DNA from 2 places in the Kineococcus sp. GCM10028916 genome. Region 2 is predicted to be linked to the other one. Evidence: predicted binding sites of a transcription regulator. Region 2 holds the regulator's gene; the other holds the start of a gene.
The links. The regulator HrcA, encoded in region 2, represses chaperone genes, less so after heat shock. The targets are predictions, from matches to a motif close to GNTNGCACTCGGNNNNNCCGAGTGCNANC.
Positions count from the first base shown of each region.

Region 1: ACFQ46_RS12455 (acetolactate synthase large subunit) is a predicted target of HrcA. The motif match lies at 1,655-1,683, and genes of this name have one in related genera.

Region 1 is NZ_JBHTFM010000013.1:211,223-218,885, forward strand. Features, by position in the region: gene ACFQ46_RS12455 (acetolactate synthase large subunit) at 1-1,519, opposite strand, end outside; gene ilvD (dihydroxy-acid dehydratase) at 1,905-3,596, opposite strand; gene ACFQ46_RS12465 (aldo/keto reductase) at 3,687-5,726, shown strand; gene ACFQ46_RS12470 (LacI family DNA-binding transcriptional regulator) at 5,723-6,664, shown strand; gene ACFQ46_RS12475 (hypothetical protein) at 6,695-6,874, opposite strand; gene ACFQ46_RS12480 (ATP-binding cassette domain-containing protein) at 7,058-7,663, shown strand, end outside.
Region 2 is NZ_JBHTFM010000016.1:304,921-312,583, reverse strand. Features, by position in the region: gene hemW (radical SAM family heme chaperone HemW) at 1-1,045, shown strand, start outside; gene ACFQ46_RS15290 (EVE domain-containing protein) at 1,088-1,537, shown strand; gene ACFQ46_RS15285 (LLM class F420-dependent oxidoreductase) at 1,586-2,626, shown strand; gene ACFQ46_RS15280 (DUF4870 domain-containing protein) at 2,652-3,065, opposite strand; gene ACFQ46_RS15275 (DUF3097 domain-containing protein) at 3,087-3,953, opposite strand; gene hrcA (heat-inducible transcriptional repressor HrcA) at 4,065-5,105, shown strand; gene dnaJ (molecular chaperone DnaJ) at 5,149-6,270, shown strand; gene ACFQ46_RS15260 (Gmad2 immunoglobulin-like domain-containing protein) at 6,325-7,479, opposite strand; gene ACFQ46_RS15255 (SigE family RNA polymerase sigma factor) at 7,476-7,663, opposite strand, start outside.

The DNA.
Region 1 (7,663 bases), on a different contig from region 2:
CGGTGTTGGAGTAGCGCTCGGAGTAGAAGAGCGTCTGCCACTGCCGGACCATGCCCAGGCTGGAGTTGTTGATGATCGCGACCTTCACGGGGATGCCGTTGAGGGTGCACGTCGCCAGTTCCTGGTTGGTCATCTGGAAGCAGCCGTCGCCGTCGATCGCCCACACCACGGTGTCCGGCTTGCCGACCTTGGCGCCCATGGCCGCGGGGACCGCGTAGCCCATGGTGCCCAGCCCGCCGGAGTTCAGCCACGTGCGCGGGTTCTCGTACTGGACGAACTGCGCGGACCACATCTGGTGCTGCCCGACCCCGGAGACGTAGATCGCCTCGGGACCGGCGATGGCCCCGATCCGGGCGATGACGTGCTGCGGGGCGAGGGTGCCGTCGTCGGACTCGGCGTAGCCCAGCGGGTACGTCGTCTTCCAGGACTGGGTGAGTTCGGTCCAGGCCGTGAGGTCGGCGCGCCCGTTCTCGAACTCGGCGGCCACGGCCGTGGTGAGCTCGGCGATGACGAGCCGGGCGTCGCCCACGATCGGGACGTCGACGGCGCGGTTCTTGCCGATCTCGGCCGGGTCGATGTCGGCGTGGATGACCTTGGCGTGCGGGGCGAAGCTCGGCAGGTCGCCGGTGACGCGGTCGTCGAAGCGCGCACCGAGGGTGATGAGCAGGTCGGACTTCTGCAGCGCCGTCACGGCCGCGACCGTCCCGTGCATCCCGGGCATGCCCAGGTTGTTCGGGTACGAGTCGGGCAGCGCACCGCGCGCCATCAGCGTCGTGACCGCGGGGATGCCGGTGAGGTCGGCCAGCGCTGCGAGCTCCGCCGAGGCGTCGGCCTTGATGACGCCACCGCCGACGTAGAGGACGGGGCGCTCGGCCGCGGCGATGAGCCGGGCGGCCTCGCGGATCTGCTTGCCGTGCGGCCGCGTCACCGGGCGGTAGCCGGGCAGGTCGATCGTCTCGGGCCAGGCGAAGGACGTCGTCGCGGTCAGCGCGGACTTGGCGACGTCGACGAGGACCGGGCCGGGCCGGCCGGTGGCGGCGAGGTGGAAGGCCTCGGCGATGACGCGGGGGATGTCGGCCGGATCGGTCACCAGGTAGTTGTGCTTGGTGATCGGGATGGTGATGCCGGCGATGTCGGCTTCCTGGAACGCGTCGGTGCCGATGGCCTTGGCGGCGACCTGCCCGGTGATCGCGACCATCGGGACGGAGTCCATGTTCGCGTCAGCGATCGGGGTGACGAGGTTGGTCGCTCCCGGACCGGAGGTCGCCATGCAGACGCCGACCTTGCCGGTGGCGACCGCGTACCCCTCGGCCGCGTGGCCGGCGCCCTGCTCGTGGCGGACCAGGATGTGCCGGACGTGCGGGGAGTCCATCAGCGGGTCGTAGGCGGGCAGGATCGCGCCCCCGGGCAGACCGAAGACGACCTCGACCCCTACCGCCTCGAGCGAACGGATGAGGCTCTGCGCGCCGGTGAGCTTGGCGACGGGGAGCTTCGGGTCCAGTGGCAGCTGCTCTGGCATCTCTGGTGTCCTCCTCGGGCGGTGCCGTTCACGGTCGTCGTTCAGTCCCGGACGCCCGGCAGATCGGTCCGCCGGACGCAAAAAGACCCCTCAGCCAGGGAAGGCGTGTGAGGGGTCGCGCGCTCGGCCGAACTGGTCAGCCGGCGCGCTGTCCGATGGCTACGAGGAACCGCATGTGCCGAAGGTAGCCCCTGCGTGGGGAGATGTCAGCCACGGGGTCATCGCGTCTCACATCGTGGACACGTGGTCCACGAGTTGGACGTTCCGCTGGCTCGCGGGCGGTGGGATCGTTGCCTCCACGATGTCACTGGACGTCTTCGTGGAGGCAACGATCCCTCAGGGCGTCACCGCGGAGGCAACGATCCCACCCGGCCGCACCCCGAGGTCAGAGGCAGACGGCGCCGAGGGAGGCGGACTGGACCTGCTTGGCGTACTTGGCCAGTACCCCGCGCTTGAACACGGGGGGCAGCGGCTCCCAGCCCTCGCGACGGGCCTCGAGCTCCTCGTCGGAGACCAGGACCTCGAGGGTCTTGCCCGCGACGTCGAGGCGGATCCGGTCGCCGTCGCGCACGAAGGCGATGGGGCCGGCGTCGACGGCCTCGGGGGCCACGTGGCCGACGCAGAGGCCGGTGGTCCCGCCGGAGAAGCGGCCGTCGGTCATCAGCAGGACGTCCTTGCCGAGGCCGGCGCCCTTGATCGCACCGGTGATGGCGAGCATCTCGCGCATCCCGGGGCCACCCTTGGGGCCTTCGTAGCGGATGACGACGACGTCGCCGGCCGAGATGGTGCCGTCCTCGAGCGCGTCCAGCGCCGCGCGCTCGCGTTCGAAGACGCGCGCGGTGCCCTCGAAGACGTCGGAGTCGAACCCGGCGCTCTTCACGACGGCGCCGAGGGGGGCGAGGTTCCCCTTGAGGATGGTGATGCCCCCGGTCTTGTGGATCGGGTTGTCGAGGGCGCGGAGCACGACGCCGTCGACGTCGGGCGGGGCGATGTCGGCGAGGTTCTCGGCCATCGTCTTGCCCGTGACCGTGAGGCACTCCCCGTGCAGCAGACCGGCGTCGAGCAGGGCGCGCATGACGACGGGGATGCCGCCGATGCGGTCGACGTCGACCATGACGTGGCGGCCGAAGGGCTTGAGGTCGGCGAGGTGCGGGACCTTCGCCGCGACCCGGTCGAAGTCGTCCAGGGTCAGCTCGACCTCGGCCTCGTAGGCGATCGCGAGCAGGTGCAGGACGGCGTTGGTGGAACCGCCCAGCGCCATGACGACGGCGATGGCGTTCTCGAACGCCTCCTTCGTGAGGATCTGGCGCGCGGTGATCCCCTTGGACAGCAGGTTCACGACGGCCTGGCCGGACTTGCGGGCGAACCCGTCGCGGCGGCGGTCGGTGGCGGGCGGGGCGGCGCTGCCGGGCAGCGACATCCCGAGCGCCTCGGCCGCGGCGGCCATGGTGTTGGCGGTGTACATCCCGCCGCAGGCACCCTCACCCGGGCAGATCGCGCGTTCGATGGTGTCGACGTCCTCGCGCGACATCAGCCCGCGGGCGCACGCCCCGACGGCCTCGAAGGCGTCGATGAGGGTGACCTCGTGCTCGCTGCCGTCGGAGAGCTTGGCCCGGCCGGGGAGGATCGTCCCGGCGTAGAGGAAGACGCTCGCGAGGTCGAGGCGGGCGGCGGCCATCAGCATGCCGGGCAGCGACTTGTCGCAGCCGGCGAGCAGGACGGAGCCGTCGAGGCGCTCGGCGCTCATCACGGTCTCGACGGAGTCGGCGATGACCTCGCGCGAGACGAGGGAGTAGTGCATCCCCTCGTGCCCCATCGAGATGCCGTCGGAGACGGAGATCGTCCCGAACTCCAACGGGTAGCCCTGGGCGGCGTGCACGCCGTCCTTGACGGCCTTGGCCAGGCGGTCCAGGGGGAGGTTGCAGGGGGTGATCTCGTTCCAGCTGGAGGCCACCCCGATCTGGGGTTTGACCCAGTCGTCGTCACCCATCCCGACGGCGCGCAGCATCCCGCGCGAAGCGGTCGCCTCCAGGCCGTCGGTCACGGTGCGACTGCGGGGTTTGATGTCGACGGTCACGGGGTGAGTCTAGGCACGCGGCTCACGGTCCACCGTTGACCCGCCCCCACCGGGATGGCTACCGTGGGCGGCGTCGTGAACGTTCACGAGATGACCGTTCCCGATGCGACCGTCACCCCCCGGCTCGAAGGAGCGCCTCCCGTGTCGTCCACCTCCCCCACCCGCTGGGCCGTCGTCGGCCCGGGCAACATCGCCCGGCGCTTCGCCGGCCAGCTCCCCGCGGCGGGTCACGAACTCGTCGCCGTCGGCGCCTCCCCCACCGCGGCCGGTGCCGAGCGCGCCCGGGCCTTCGCGGCGGAGTTCAACCCGGACGCCTTCGTCGGCGACTACGACGCCGTGCTGGCCCGCGAGGACGTCGACGCCGTCTACGTCAGCACCGTGCACGTCACCCACGCGCAGCTCGCCCTAGCCGCGGTCCGCGCCGGCAAGCACGTGCTCTGCGAGAAGCCCCTCGCCCCCAACAACGGCCAGGTCATGGCGATCGTCGACGCCGCCCGTGCCAGCGGCGTGCACTTCCTCGAGGCGTACATGTACGCCCACCACCCGCAGACGGCGAAGCTCCTCGACCTCGTGCGTTCCGGGGCCGTCGGCACCGTCCAGCACGTCGACGCGAGCTTCGCCTTCGCGACCGGCGGGAAGACCGGGCGCCTCTACGACGCCGACCTCGCCGGCGGCGGGATCCTCGACGTCGGCGGTTACCCCGTCTCGGCCGCGCACCTCGTCGCGGCGGCCGCACTCGGCCGGCCGGCGGCCGTCACCGGGTTCTCCGCGCAGGGCACCGTGGGCGAGACCGGCGTCGACGAGTGGGCCGTCGCCTCGATCACCTTCGCGGGTGGCGTCACCGCGTCCGTGCGCACGGGTGTCGCGCTCTCCGACCCCGAGACGATCACGGTGTACGGCTCCGGCGGGACGATCCACCTCCCCGACCCGTGGACGATCCGCGGTGAGACCCGCGTCGTCCTGACCCGGCCGGGCCAGGAGCCCGAGACCTTCGAGTTCGATCCGGAACTGCCCGAGAACAAGGCCTACGCCCGCGAGGCGCAGGCCCTCGTCTCCGACGAGACCCCCGTGTTCACCCTCGACGACACCCTCGCGGTCTCGGCCGTGCTGAACCGCTGGCGGGACGCGATCGGGCTGCGCTACCCCTTCGAGACCGACACCGCGAACATCCCGACCGTCTCGGGTCTCCCGCTGCAGCGCCGCGAACCCACGGCCATGAAGTACGGGAAGGTCGAGGGACTGGAACGCCCCGTCTCCCGCCTCGTCATGGGGTGCGACAACCAGCCGGACCTCGCCCACGCGTCGGCCATCTTCGACGCGTTCGTGGAGGCCGGCGGGAACACCTTCGACACCGCGTGGCTCTACGGCATGGGCAAGTACGAGAAGTTGTTCGGCACGTGGCTGACCAACCGCGGCATCCGGTCCGAGGTCAACGTCATCGTCAAGGGCTGCCACACCCCGCACAACGACCCGGAGTCGCTGACCCGGCAGTTGTTCGAGTCCTTCGAGCGGCAGGGCCACGACCACGCCGACGTCTACATGATGCACCGGGACAACCTCGACATCCCCGTCGGTGAGTTCGTCGACGTCCTCGACGAGCACGCCAAGGCCGGTCGCATCAGCGCCTACGGCGGTTCGAACTGGTCGCCCGCCCGCGTCGACGAGGCGAACGCCTACGCCGCGGCGAACGGCAAGCAGCCGTTCACGGTGCTGTCCAACCACTTCGGCCTCGCCGAGGCCTACGACGTGCCGTGGGCCGGGTGCCTGCACGTCACCGACCCCGAGTCGAAGAAGTGGCTGACCGAGCGGAACATCGCCCTGCTGCCGTGGTCGTCGCAGGCCCGCGGGTTCTTCGCCCGCGCGGACGTGAACGACCGGAGCGACGCGGAACTCGTGCGCTGCTACTACAGCGACGCGAACTTCGAGCGCAAGGCCCGGGCCGAGAAGCTCGGCGCCGAACTCGGGGTCCCCGCGACGGCGATCGCGCTGGCCTTCGTCCTGGCGCAGTCGTTCCCGACGTTCGCCCTGTTCGGACCCCGCACGATCGCCGAGGCCCGTTCCTCGATGACCGGCCTCGGGGTCGAACTCGACGCGCAGCAGGTGGCCTGGCTGGACCTCCAGGAGGGGTGAGAACACCGGACACGACGCGGGCCACGACGATCGTCGACGTGGCCCGCGTCGCCGGGGTCTCCCGGCAGACGGTCACCCGTGCGCTGCACGACATGCCGGGGATCAACCCGGCCACCCGGCAACGGGTGCTCGACGCGGCCCGGGAACTGAACTACCACCCGTCCCGGTTCGGACGGGGTCTGGTGAAACCCGCGGCCCGCACCCTGGGCCTCCTCGTCGGCGACCTCACGAACCCCTACTACGGCGAACTCGCCTCCACGGTGCTGCGCCTCGCCGCCGACCGGGGCTGGAACGTCGTGATGGGTGAGCAGGGCAGCATCGCCGACCTCGCGGGCGGGGCGGACGCCGTCATCGGGTTCACCGGTCTGGCCATCGACACCCCCGTCACGGGAGCACCCAACCTGCCCGTGGTGGAGATCGACCCCCCGCGGTTCCACCCCCGCCACGGGCGGGTGGAGTTCGAACGGGCGACGGCCTCCGAGGAGGCCGTCGCGCACCTGCTGGCCCGCGGGACCCGGCACCCCGTGGTGCTGGACCGTCTCGGCCCGCACGGCCGCACGCGTCGCGGCGACGCGTTCGTCGCCGCGTTCCGCGCCGCCGGGGTGGAACCCGTCGTCGCCGATCGTCTGACCCCCTGGACCGACCTGGCCGCCGCCGGTGAACCCGACGCGGTGGTCGCCTTCAACGACCTCGACGGGTTCCGCGTCCTGCAGGAACTCCGTGTCGCAGGTCTCGACGTGCCCCGCGACGTGCGGGTCGTCGGGGTCGACGGGCTCGCCGTCGGGGAGTTCGTCACGCCCCGGTTGTCGACGCTGGTCATCGACCTCGCCGAGGTCGCCCACGCCGCCCTGGACCTCGTCGTGGAACTGTCGACGAACGGACCGGGCGAAGCCGTCCGCGTCGTGCCGCACCGCTTCGTGGCGCGCGACTCCACCTGACCGCCCGTCAGCGCACCCGCGTCGTGGGGGTCAGGCGCGCTGCAGGCCCAGCTTCTGCAGAGAGGCGCGGACGTCCGCGGCGCTCCAGCCGAGACGACCGTCGGACCAGGTGGGCTCGGGCAGGGCGCGACGGCCGACCATGGCGTGCAGGGCGGCGACGTCGACGTCGTACATGTGGCTGATCTGCATGAGCGTGAGCTTGTCCGTCACAGTGCTGGATCTCCCCCGGCGCCTGCGGGTGGCCGGGCGGACCCCGGGTGACTCACGCAGGCAAACGTCCCAAGGGTAGCGGGTCCCGGCGGACGCCCGCCACCACCGGCCCACGCCAGCTCGCACCAGGCCGCGCCAGCCGCGTGCCAGCGCCGCGCCAGCGGAGCGGGCGACGGTACGACCATGAACTACGCCATCGAGGCCGACGGCCTGCGGAAACGATTCGGTGACACCCAGGCCCTCGACGGGGTCAGCCTGCGGGTGTCGGAGGGCAAGGTGCTCGGCGTCCTCGGCCCCAACGGGGCCGGCAAGACCACGGCCGTGCGCATCCTCGCCACCCTGCTGCGTCCCGACGACGGGGTGGCCCGCATCGGCGGGTTCGACGTCGTCCGCGACGCCGCCGCCGTCCGGCGCACCATCGGGCTCACCGGTCAGTACGCCTCGGTCGACGAGGACCTGACCGGTCTGCAGAACCTCAAGCTCATCGGAACCCTCCTCGACCTCTCCCGCCGCGACGCCCGCGCTCGCGCCGACGAACTGCTCGAGTGGTTCGACCTCACCGAGGCGGCCGGACGCCCCGCCGGCACGTACTCCGGCGGGATGCGCCGCCGCCTCGACCTCGCCGCCTCCCTCGTCGGCCGCCCGGCCGTGGTGTTCCTCGACGAACCCACCACCGGCCTCGACCCGGCCAAGCGGGACGCCATGTGGGACGTCGTCCGGACCCTGGTGCGGGACGGTTCGACGGTCCTGCTGACCACGCAGTACCTCGAGGAGGCCGACCAGCTCGCC
Region 2 (7,663 bases):
CGAGCTCGGCGGTGGTGGGTCGCAGGCCGCGTACGCCGCGACCGCCGCGCAGGAGGTCCGCCTCGCCGCCCGCGTGCTCGGGGACGCCGTCCGCCCCGCCGAGACCGTCTTCTTCGGCGGCGGGACCCCGACGCTGCTCCCGGCCGCCGACCTCGAGCTGATGCTGCGCGCCGTCCGCGACGAGCTCGGCATCACGCCCGGCGCCGAGGTGACCACCGAGGCGAACCCGGACTCCGTCACCCCCGAGGGCCTGCAGCGCCTCGCCGCGGCGGGCTTCACCCGGGTGTCCTTCGGCATGCAGTCCGCCGTCCCGCACGTCCTCGCCGTGCTGGAACGGACCCACGACCCGGCCCGCGTGCCGCTCGCCGTGCGCTGGGCCCGTGAGGCGGGGCTGGAGGTCAGCCTCGACCTCATCTACGGCACGCCGGGGGAGTCGCTGGACGACCTGCGGGTCAGCCTCGACGCGGCGCTGTCCTGCGAACCTGACCACGTCTCGGCCTACGCCCTCATCGTCGAGCAGGGGACGAAGCTCGCCGGGCAGATGCGCCGCGGTGAGGTCCCGGAACCCTCCGACGACGACGAGGCCGACAAGTACGAGATCGTCGACGACACCCTCGCGGCCGCTGGGTTCGCCTGGTACGAGGTGAGCAACTGGGCGCGCGAGCCCCGGTCCGCCTGCCGGCACAACCTCGCCTACTGGCGCGGCGGTGACTGGTGGGGGATCGGCCCCGGAGCGCACAGCCACGTCGGGGGCGTGCGGTGGTGGAACGTCAAGCACCCCACGGCCTACGCCGGCCGCATCGGCGCCGGGGAGTCCCCGGCCCACGCCCGCGAGGTCCTGGCCGCCGAGGACCGCCGCGTCGAGGACGTGCTGCTGCGGTCCCGGCTGTCCGAGGGTTTCGACCCCGCCTGGTGGGGGGTGCGGACGGCGACCGCGCAGCTCCTCCTCGACGGCCTCCTCGAGCCGGCCCCCGGCGGCCGGGTCGCGCTGACCCGCCGCGGCCGGTTGCTGGCCGACGCGGTCGTGCGTCAGCTCCTGGCCTGAACCAGACAGGAGGTGTCACCTTCTCCGGTGAGACTGCCCGGCATGGAGAAGCTCCCAGAACGCGCCTGGCTCGGCGTCGTCAGCGCCGCCCACGTCCGGATCGGTGTCCGCCACGGTTTCGCGCAGGTCCAGCACGGCAAGCGTTCCGGGCTGGACCGGTTGCGGCGCGGTGACGGTTTCGTCCACTGCTCCCCGACCGAGGAGATGGGCGGCAGGGTCCCGCTCCGGGCGTTCACCGCGCTCGGCGTCGTCGTCGACGACGAGAGCTTCCAGGCGGAGCAGGTCATGGCGCCCGGCAGCTCGTTCCGGCCGTTCCGTCGTCTCGTCGACGACGAACCCGTGCAGCCGCTGGCGCTCGAGGAGGTCCGGGACCGACTGGCGCTGACCGCGTCCGCGAACTGGGGGTACCGGTTGCGTCGTGGCCTCGTGCCGCTGGACCCGCAGGACTTCGCCCTGCTCGCCGGACTCGTGCTCGGCGCGGTACCTGCGTGAGCTGACCGCGCCCGGCCCGGTGCTGCGTCGAGGTCTAGGGTCGGGCGGGTGGACCTCGGACTGAGCCTCGGCTACCTCACCGGTGAGATCGGCCCCGCCGCGGCGCAGGCGCTGTCGCTGGCGCGAGCGGCGGAGGAGGCCGGCTACGCCTCGGCCTGGGTCGCGGAGGCCTACGGCACCGACGCGGTCAGCGTCCTGGGCTGGTTGGCCGCGGGGACGTCGCGGATCGGGCTCGGCTCGGCCGTCCTGCAGATCCCGGCCCGCACCCCCGCGATGACCGCGATGAGCGCCTCGACCCTCGACGGGATCTCCGGGGGCCGGTTCCGCCTGGGGCTCGGCGTCTCGGGTCCGCAGGTGGCCGAGGGGTGGTACGGCCAGCCGTTCGCGAAACCCCTGGGGCGCACCCGCGAGTACGTCGACGTCGTGCGGCGGTTGCTCGCGCGTCAGACCTCCGAGTACGCCGGGGAACACCTCACGCTGCCGCTGCCCGGCGGCCCGGGGATCCCGCTGAAGCTCATGCAACCCCCGCCCCGACCCGACCTCCCGATCCACCTCGCCGCCGTCGGCCCGCGCAACGTCGCCCTCGCCGGCGAGATCGCCGACGGGTGGTTGCCGCTGTTCCTCGTGCCGGAGAGTTCCTCCACGCAGTTCGACCAGTTGCGCTCCGGGTTCGCCCTGCGTACCCGGCCCGCCGAGGGTTTCGAGGTCACGGCGAGCGTCGCGCTGCTGCTCACCGACGCGACGGGGGAGGAGCGGACCCGGGCCGAACTCCCCGTCCGTCGCTACGTCGCCCTGTACCTGGGGGGCATGGGGTCGCGCGAGAAGAACTTCTACGCCGACCTCGGTCGTCGCCTCGGTTTCTCCGACGCCGTCGACGAGGTCCAGGAGCACTTCCTGGCCGGACGGCACCGGGAGGCCGCGGCCGCCGTCCCTGCGGGGTTCCTGGACGCGACCTGCCTGGTGGGTTCCGCGCAGCACGTGCGGAACCGGCTGGCGGACTACGCCGCCGCCGGGGTCACCACCGTCTCGGTCATCCCCCTCGCCGGCGACCTCGAGGCCCGGACCGCGGACCTGCGCGCCATCGCCTGAACCCCGCCCGGCGCACCGGGAGGGGTCAGCGCACCAGGCGGAAGATCAGCGGGTAGCGGTAGACCCGGCCGCTGTTCGCCGCGACGGCCGCGAGGATCGCGCAGACCAGGAAGACGACGGCCGGGACGACCATCAGGGCGTAGGCCAGCCCGAAGGTGACCAGGGCCAGGACCGAGCAGACGACGCCGAGCACGAACTCGTAGACGACGAAGGAGATCGTCATGTTGAGGGCCTCGGCGCTGTGCCCGCGCACGAACCCGTTCCGGTCCTTGTGGACCAGGAAGATGATCAGCGGGCCGAGGAACGGCAACGAGACGAAGGTCGCCGCGATCGCGGAGAGGTGGCCGAACATCCCCCACATCCGTTCGTCCGCGGGCGTCATCGGCGCGGGGGAGTACATCGGCGGCTGCGGCGGCGGCGGGTGCTGGGGGTTGCTCACCCTCCGATCCTGGCGCGTCGTTCAGCGGTCGTCCAGGTCGGCCGTGACGAAGTCCACCAGTTCCTCCACCCGCCCGAGCAGCGCGGGCTCCAGGTCGGCGAAGCTGCGGACGGTGCCGAGGATCCGCTTCCAGCCGTGCGCGACGTCGGCCTGGGTGGCGTGCGGCCAGCCGAGCTCGGCGAGGATCCCGTGCTTCCAGTCCTGCCCGCGCGGGATCGTCGGCCACCGCTGCCACCCCAGGCGTTCCGGGCGCACCGACTGCCAGACGTCGATGAAGGGGTGACCCAGCACCAGCACGTGCGGGCTCTTCGACACCTGCGCCACGATCCGGGACTCCTTCGACCCCGGCACCAGGTGGTCGACCAGGACCCCGATCCGGCGACCGCGCTGCGGGGCGAAGGAGCGGATCGCGGCGTCCAGGTCGTCGACCCCGTCGAGCATCTCCACGACGACCCCCTCGACCCGCAGGTCGTCGCCCCACACCTTCTCGACCAGCTCGGCGTCGTGCCGGCCCTCGACGAGGATCCGCGAGGCGCGCGCCGTCCTCGCGCCCACCCCGGCCACGGCCACCGAACCGCTGGCCGTGCGGGTGGCCCGCACGGGGGCGGCGGCCTTCGGGGCGACGAGACGCACGGGCTGCCCCTCGACCCAGAACCCCGGGCCCAGCGGGAAGGTCCGGGTGCGCCCGCGGCCGTCCTCGAGGACGACGACGTGGACACCACCGCTCTTCTCCACCCGGACGACGGCCCCGACCCAGCCGGTCTCCACGTCCTCCACGACCAGGCCGTGCACGGCGGGTTCGTCGCGGTGCGTGGGCTTCGGGTTCGTGCGGGCGTGCGGGTCGGAGGACAGCACGTCGCCGCCGTACCGGTCTTCGTAACGGGTCACGCGCGGAACGCTAACCAGACCCGTGTGGTCGACGGGGGAGGCGCGGCCGTGCGGTGACGGCCTAGACTTGGCACTCGCACGACACGAGTGCCAGTGGGGAGAGGGGACGGGATGAGCGACGACCGCAGGCTCGCGGTGCTCCGCGCCATCGTCGAGGACTACGTGTCCAGCCACGAACCCGTCGGCTCCAAGATGCTCGTCGAGCGTCACCAGCTCGGCGTCTCCCCGGCCACCATCCGCAACGACATGGCCGTGCTGGAGGAGGAGGGGTACATCACCCAGCCCCACACCAGCGCCGGACGCATCCCCACGGACAAGGGCTACCGCCTCTTCGTCGACCGCCTCGCCAACGTCAAGCCCATGACGCCGGCCGAGAAGCGGGCGATCCAGACCTTCCTCGAAGGGGCCGACGACGTCGACGACATCGTCGACCGCACCGTCCGGCTGCTGGCGCAGATCACCCGCCAGGCCGCCGTCGTGCAGTACCCCTCGCTCTCGCGCGCCGCCGTCCGCCACGTCGAGCTCGTCCCCGTCGGCGGGCGCAGCGCGCTGCTGGTGCTCATCACCGACTCCGGTCGCGTCGAGCAGCGCGTCCTCGACGTCCGCTCCGCCGCCGACCCGGAGTCCCTCGGCGTCCAGCTCGCCGCCCTGCGCACCCGCGTCAACGCCGGGGTCGTCGGCAAACGGCTGCGCGACGCCCGCGACGACCTCACCGACCTCGTCCAGCAGACCCCGCCCGGCGACCTCGCCGTCGCCGCAGAGGTCGCCGTCGCCCTGGGCGACTGCCTCACCGCGGGGCTGGAGGAACGCGTCGTCATCGCCGGCACCGCGAACCTCGTGAAGTCCGGCGCCGACCTCAGCACCTCCCTCGGCAGCGTCCTGGAGGCCCTCGAGGAGCACGTCGTCCTCCTGCGCCTCGTCCAGGAGCTGACCGAGGACGCCGACCGCGGCGGTCTCACCGTGCGGATCGGCGCCGAGAACCTGCACCTCGGTCTCGACGGCACCTCCGTCGTGACCAGCGGCTACGGCACCGGCCCGGACACCGTCGTCGCCCGCCTCGGCGTGCTCGGGCCGACCCGCATGGACTACCCGACGACGATGGCAGCGGTGCGTGCGGTGTCACGCTACGTCTCGCGCATCCTGTCCCAGTGAAGCTCGGCCCCGTGATGAAGACCGACAGGAGAACCACGACCTCGTGAGCGACTACTACGACGTCCTCGGCGTCTCCCGCGACGCCTCGGCGGAGGAGATCAAGCGCGCCTACCGCAAGCTCGCGCGCAAGCTCCACCCGGACGTGAACCCCGACGCGGGAGAGCAGTTCAAGGAGGTCTCGCAGGCCTACGAGACGCTCTCCAACCCCGACAAGCGCGCCTCCTACGACCGCGGCGGGTCCATGCCCGGCGGCGGCGGAGCCGGCTTCGGCCAGGGGTTCGGCTTCTCCGACATCATGGACGCGTTCTTCGGCCAGGGCGGCGGGGGCGGTCGGGCGGGAGCTCCCGCCAGCCGCACCCAGCGCGGCCAGGACGCGCTCATCCGCGTCGACGTCGACCTCGCCGAGGCGGCGTTCGGCGGCGAACGCTCCATCCAGGTCGACACCGCCGTGCTGTGCACCACGTGCCAGGGCTCCTGCTGCCAGCCGGGGACCAGCCCCCAGACCTGCGACATCTGCCACGGCCAGGGCTCGGTGCAGCGCGTCGTCCGCTCGCTGCTCGGCCAGGTCATGACCAGCGCGCCCTGCCCCACCTGCCGCGGCTTCGGCACCGTGCTGCCCTCGCCGTGCCTGGAGTGCTCCGGTGAGGGCCGCATCCGCGCCCGCCGCCCGCTGACCATCCGCATCCCCGGTGGCGTCGACACGGGCACCCGCATCCAGCTCGCCTCGCAGGGCGAGGTCGGCACCGCCGGCGGTCCCCCCGGTGACCTCTACGTCGAGATCCACGAACGCCCGCACCCGGTCTTCACCCGCAACGGCGACGACCTCCTCTGCACCCTGCACGTGCCGATGACCGCGGCCGCGCTCGGCGCGAGCATCCCGCTGGAGACCCTCGACGGTGACGAGGAGGTCGAGGTCCGCCCCGGCACCCAGGCCGGCGAGGTCGTCACCCTCAAGCAGAAGGGCGCCGAGCACCTGCGGTCCCAGGGCCGCGGCGACCTGCTCGTCACCCTGGAGGTCACGACGCCCCGCGACCTCGACGACGAGCAGGAGGAGCTGATCCGCCGCCTGGCCGAACTGCGCGGCGAGGTCCGGCCGGCCGGCAAGCTCGGCCCCGCCCACCAGGGCGTCTTCTCCAAGCTGCGCGGCCGCTTCTCCGGTCGCTGACCCGCACCGTGATCTTGCTGGGAGACCCAGCAAGATCACGGAGCGGGAGGAGGGTCAGGGGATGGTGACGGTCTTCGTGTCGCCGACGGGGCCGGAGCCCTCGCCGTCGGACTCGTCGGGGGCGAACACCGCCAGGGTGTAGGTCCCCGCCGGCACCGCCGCCGTGAACGAGAACTCCGCGAAGGTGCCGTTCGCCCCGGCCTGCACCGAGTCGCGGGCCACCTCGGCGCCGGCGGAGTTCGTCAACGTGTAGAGCAGCGTCCCCTCGAAACCCGTCCCGACCCCCTTCACCGTGACCGAACCAGCGCTCGGGGACACCGAGGTGATCCACGCCGGGGCCTGCACGTCGGCCTGCGGCGCCCGCGACAGCGACGCCGGGACGCTCGTCCCGAACAGGGACTGCCCCACCTTGCCGTCGACCCGGAGCTCGACCGGCTGGTCGTCGCCCGCCGCCGCCGTCACCGTGTAGACGAGCTGCTGCAACGCCAGGGTCGCGTCACCGGCCGAGCCCGACGCCGCGGAGGCCGCCACGTCCACGACGAGCTTGCCGCCCGCCTCGCTCACCGTCGCGGTCGCGTCCTTCGACCACGGGCTCGAGTAGTCCGGGTCGGTGGGGGAGCCGGACAGCATGGCGCGCAACGCGTTGGTCGCGTCGTTCGCGCCCGACCCGGCCTTCACGTACTCGCGGTACAGCTTCGCCGGCTGCCCGCCCAGCCAGTACACCGGCACCGACGTCGCACCGGTGGGCAGCGTGCCCCCCGTCCCCGTCGCCGTCGGCGTCGAGCTGACCGGTCCGGACGTGACCGAGGAGGTCGAGCCGGTCGAGGAGGTGTTCCCGGCGCTCTCCAACGGCGTGGCCGCCGGGGTCGTGGAGGTAGGCGAGGTCGCCGGAGTCGTCGACGTCGTCGACGAGGACGAGGACGACGTGCTGGCCACCGTCGTCACGTTGTCGCTCCCGCGCTGGGCCAGCGCGTAGGCGCCGCCACCGACGACGACGACGGCCGCGACCCCCGCCGCCACCAGCCCGCCACGGGTGCGGGAACGACGACGGTTGGCTCGGCTGGTCATGCGGATCTCCTCGAGACGGTCGGTCGGCTGCACCCCGGCCGCACGGGCGGCGAGGGCGTCCTGCAGCTGCCTGGCGGTGGGACTGAGTTCGTCGTGGCCGGCGGGATCCGGCAGCGGACCCAGCGGGGTCTCCTCGTTCACTGCTGCTCCTCGCGCGACATGGCCGTGCGCAACGCGGACAACCCGCGGTGCGCGTGGGTCTTGACCGCACCCCGGCTGATGCCGAGCGCGGCCGCGATGTCCTCCTCGGACATCTCGCCCTGGTACCGCAGCACCAGGACCTCCCGTTGCCGGGTCGGCAACCCGTCCAGCGCGCCGAGCACCA